One region of the Pseudoalteromonas sp. DL-6 genome, then DNA from elsewhere that is predicted to be linked to it. Evidence: predicted binding sites of a transcription regulator. Region 1 holds the regulator's gene; the other holds the start of a gene.

Evidence for each region. The regulator MetJ, encoded in region 1, represses methionine synthesis genes. The targets are predictions, from matches to a motif close to TAGACGTCTAGACGTCTA.
Region 2: a site for MetJ is predicted at 776-793, ahead of B1F84_RS04895 (translation initiation factor). Genes of this name have one in related genera too.

The regions. Positions count from the first base shown of each region.
Region 1 is NZ_CP019770.1:345,250-347,724, reverse strand. It holds gene metB (cystathionine gamma-synthase) at 1-672, opposite strand, end outside; gene metJ (met regulon transcriptional regulator MetJ) at 871-1,191, shown strand; gene B1F84_RS01560 (malic enzyme-like NAD(P)-binding protein) at 1,264-2,475, opposite strand, start outside.
Region 2 is NZ_CP019770.1:1,052,442-1,054,916, reverse strand. It holds gene B1F84_RS04905 (amino acid aminotransferase) at 1-36, opposite strand, end outside; gene B1F84_RS04900 (GAF domain-containing protein) at 115-774, opposite strand; gene B1F84_RS04895 (translation initiation factor) at 1,011-1,340, shown strand; gene B1F84_RS04890 (EAL domain-containing protein) at 1,356-2,475, opposite strand, start outside.

The sequences.
Region 1 (2,475 bases):
CCAGGCCAGTTCTTCACCAAGCTCAGCGCTCGCCGCAATAACTGCACCACCAACAACATCTGAATGACCATTGATATATTTAGTGGTTGAGTGAACCACAATATCTGCACCAAATTTAATCGGGTTTTGCAAAGCTGGCGATAAAAATGTGTTATCGGCAGCAACGAGTGCACCACACTGCTTAGCAATATCGGTAACTGCTTTAATATCAGTTAATCGTAAAATTGGATTACTCGGTGTTTCAATCCAGATCTGCTTAGGTTTAATAGCAAGAATATGCGATAAGCTTTCGCTTTTAGTGAAATCGACCACTTCAAGTTTCAACAAGCCGCGTTTTTCTAGTGAAGTAAATAAACGATAACTGCCACCATAACAATCGTGGGGGATCACTAACGTATCGTCACTATTTAATAACTGAGTGGTTAAGTGAACTGCCGCCATGCCTGTGGCAGTAATAATGCCTTTAGCGCCACCTTCAAGCTCGGTGAGCGCATCAGCCAAAATGTCACGATTAGGATTACCACTGCGGCCATAATCATATTGACGCTTGGTATCAAAGTCAGCAAATGAGTAAGTTGTTGATAAATAAAGCGGTGGAACAACCGCACCATGCTGTTTGTCGGCTTCTATTCCACTACGAACAGCAATTGTTGCCTTATTTTTTTCACTCATTTTCGCCACCTTTACCATTTTGGATGTTTAGACGTCTAAAAGGTAGCGCATGCAGTTTGAGATGTCAAAACATTTAAATGTCTAGATAGCTAAATAACTAGTATTTGACTATCTTTTTTAAACCGATAGAATTTCACGCATATTTACACGCTTTGATGCTGTGTGAGCAATTTATAATCTGAGGCAACGATACATCTTATGGCTAAATGGAATGGTGAATATATTCACCCATATGCAGAACACGGGAAAAAATCCGAACAAGTAAAAAAGATCACCGTTTCGATCCCGCTAAATGTATTAAAGGTATTAACTGATGAACGTACTCGTCGTCAAATAAACAACTTGCGCCATGCAACAAATAGTGAGCTTTTATGCGAAGCATTTTTGCATGCGTTTACAGGGCAACCGCTGCCTAATGATGATGATCTACGTAAAGACAATGCAGAAAAAGTACCTGAAGAGGTGAAGAAGATAATGCAAGAAATGGGACTAGAAGTGCCTATTTTAAATGAAGACTAAATTTCTTTATCTGTGTTATAAAAAAACCTCAGCAAATGCTGAGGTTTTTTTTGCGTTAATTCACACTTAAAATTACGCCATGTAGTTCTCTGGCATATCAATTTGTGCCACACCCGAATCAACTGCAGCTTGAGCAACCGCTTTGGCGATACGAGGCAATAAGCGCGGATCCATAGGTTTTGGTATAATATATTTTGCACCAAACTCTAATTTATCGATGCCAGCAGCAGTCAGTACTTCAGCCGGTACTGGCTCTTTAGCAATACTGCGAATTGCCTCTACAGCAGCTATTTTCATTTCATCGTTTATTTCACTTGCGCGTACATCTAATGCACCACGGAAAATAAATGGAAAACAAAGTACGTTGTTAACTTGGTTCGGATAATCAGAGCGGCCGGTCGCCATAATAAGATCGTTGCGTGCAGCATGTGCTAATTGCGGATCAATTTCAGGATCGGGGTTTGAACATGCAAATACAACTGGGCGGTCAGCCATTAATTTTAAATCATCGGCGGCTAATAAATTTGGGCCTGATACACCAACAAACACATCGGCATCTTCAATTACATCTTGTAAAGTACGTTTATCCGTATTGTTTGCAAATAATTGCTTATATTCATTTAAGTCATCACGACGTGTATGAATAACCCCTTTACGGTCTAACATATAAATATGTTCACGTAAGGCGCCACACTTAATTAAAAGCTCCATACAGGCAACAGCTGCGGCACCAGCACCTAAACATACGATAATCGCATCTTCAATTGCTTTGCCTTGTACTTCTAATGCATTTAGCATACCCGCAGCCGTAACAATTGCCGTACCATGTTGATCATCATGAAACACAGGAATGCTGCAACGTTCTATAAGTGCTTTTTCTATTTCAAAACATTCTGGTGCTTTAATATCTTCTAAATTGATACCACCAAACGTGTCTGCAATATTCGCAACCGTGTTGATAAAGTCTTCGGTTGTGCGATGCTTAACTTCAATGTCAATTGAGTCTAGTCCTGCAAAACGTTTAAATAATAATGCTTTGCCTTCCATTACTGGTTTTGAGGCAAGTGGGCCTAAATTCCCTAAGCCTAAAATTGCGGTGCCGTTAGTAATAACCGCAACCATATTTCCTTTACCAGTATACTTGTAAGCATTTGCTGGATCAGCGGCAATTTCACGAACAGGTTCTGCAACACCTGGGCTGTATGCGAGCGCGAGGTCTTTAACCGTCTCAGCGGGCTTAGTCAGCTCAATACTGATTTTACCTGGAACGGGATGGGCATGGTA
Region 2 (2,475 bases), 710 kb from region 1:
AGGGTCTGTTGGTAATGGTTTTAATACTGAGAACATTGACTATCTCTTCGTTATTTAGGGGTTAGCTGTTGCGCTAAGCTTAACATAAAAACTCACTAGGTTGACTAGTGTTATTTACACTAAAAAGTGAGGAATTTTAATGCAACACGCAATTAATAACGCCAGCGTCGCTTTATCAAAAAAATCAGTATTGAAGGCTTCACCATCAACAATACCTACACACTGCTGTTGTGCATTAAATAACGGTAAACAGGCTTCTGCTTTTACCTTCGGATCGCAGGTATAATACTCACCGCCTGCTGCTATATATTGCTCAACATTATTAATGACGCGTCCTTTACCGCTAAGCGCTACTTGAACGTTATTACTGCCCATTGCAAATTCATCGGTAAGCGGAAACAAAGGACGACTCGGGGCACCAAAATAAGCCAGCTTTAATAGCTGCTCACCTTCATTGGTGACGGTGTTTTGATAAATGCCGTACCAATCAAGCTGCGTATTTTCAATAACGTAGTCAACAATTAACTGAAGTTGCGCCAGCTTTTCAGTTGTTTGCGCACTTTGACTAACATAATCGCTTAGTTTAAATGGCTCATCTTGTAGGTAACCAAATAAGCTACATGCCCCTCCTTCACCTAGCTCAGGAATTTGATACTCCAAACGCACCGCTGGTGCAGCATTATTATTTAGATATTGATCGAGCTTTTCTAGCTCAGCGTGAATTAACTGTTGCTCAATATTAAGCTGAGCGTGCTCTAAGTAAGAATTAAGCATTTGGACGTCCATACATCTATAATGCCGAAATAGTAGCATGGATATTTTTATAGTGCTAGCCAATTTAAAACGGTTTTTAAAAAATACTTAAGCGCATTTTTAATAAGCCTAATGAGGTCAATATTGTTAAGCTTATAACTTTATAAAAATGAATCGAGGCGTAAAAATTACGTCTTTGCGTCGTAAATTTGTTATTATTTACCGCATTATTATATTCAATCTTAAGTAGGTTAATTATGAGTGATAGTCACTTAGTGTATTCAACAGCAACGGGGCGAATTGACCAGCCAAAGCCAGAAAAAGAACTGGATGTAAAACTATTTAAAGATGGCTCTATTCGCATAGAGCGTCAAACCAAAGGCCGAAAAGGCAAAGGTGTAATGCTGGTTGTTGGTCTTGATCCACAACAGCATGATTTGAAAAAGTTAGCTAAAACAATAAAAAGTAAGATGGGCCAAGGCGGCGCAGTAAAAGAAGGGGTTATCGAAGTACAAGGTGATGACCGCGACAAACTAAAAGCTATTTTAGAAGGGTTAAAATTTAAAGTAAAAATTGCGGGTGGTTAACCCGCAACTTTTTACTTATTCAATAATTTTTAGCGCAGCTAGTTGATCAAATAATGCGGGGATATCATCTTCAGCCACTGGCTTGCTAAAATAATACCCTTGCACAATAAAACAATTATTGTTTTGTAAAAACTCAACTTGCTCGATTGTTTCAACCCCTTCAGCAACCACATCAAGCTTCAGCTTTTGTGCCATAGCGATAATGGCCGCAGTGATCTCCATGTCGTTGTCATCCTCAGGGATATCTTTGACAAACGAGCGATCAATTTTAAGAATATCGACGGGGAAACGCTTGAGGTAACTCAGCGAAGAGTAACCCGTACCAAAATCGTCAATAGAAATTGAGATACCCAATTTTTTAAGTTGATGCAACTGTTCAATAGCCGCCTCAACGTTACCCATCAGCATGCTCTCGGTTAGTTCAAGATGCAGACTTTTTGCGTTAATTTGTGTCTCTATAATTATCTTTTTCAGCATAGGTACTAAGCTTGCGTCTTTAAACTGTCTTGCTGACAGGTTAATCGACATATTACTTGCTCTATCTTGTTGCTCTAGTCGCTTAGTAAACTCACAGGCTTGTTGTAGCACCCATTGACCAAGCTCCACAATTAAACCGGTTGCCTCGGCTATGGGAATAAACTTAGTCGGAGGAATAAACCCTTGTGTAGGATGGAACCAACGAAGCAATGCTTCATATCCCACCACGCTGTTATCGCGACAATCAACCTGTGGCTGGTAATGCAGCGTGAGTTGCTTTTCTTTAATCGCATGGCGCAACTCATTTTCAAGGAATAATCGTTCATTAGCTGCCGCATTAAGATCTTGGCTATAAAAGTGGAAAGTATTACGCCCTTTGGCTTTTGCTTCATACATAGCTAAATCGGCATGCTTTAATAACTGATCTTCTTCTAGGCTATCAAATGGCGCTAAGGTAATACCAATACTTGCACTAACAATCACTTCATTGCTGCCAAGTTTTATTGGCTGATTTAACGTTTTTTGTATTGTATCAGCGACTTCAGATGCTTCTTCTTGGTGCTCAATACCGCTAAGTAGAACAGCAAACTCATCCCCCCCTAAACGGGCTATGGTATCTTCCGCACGTAAACGCTGTTTTAAGCGTGTTGCCACTTCA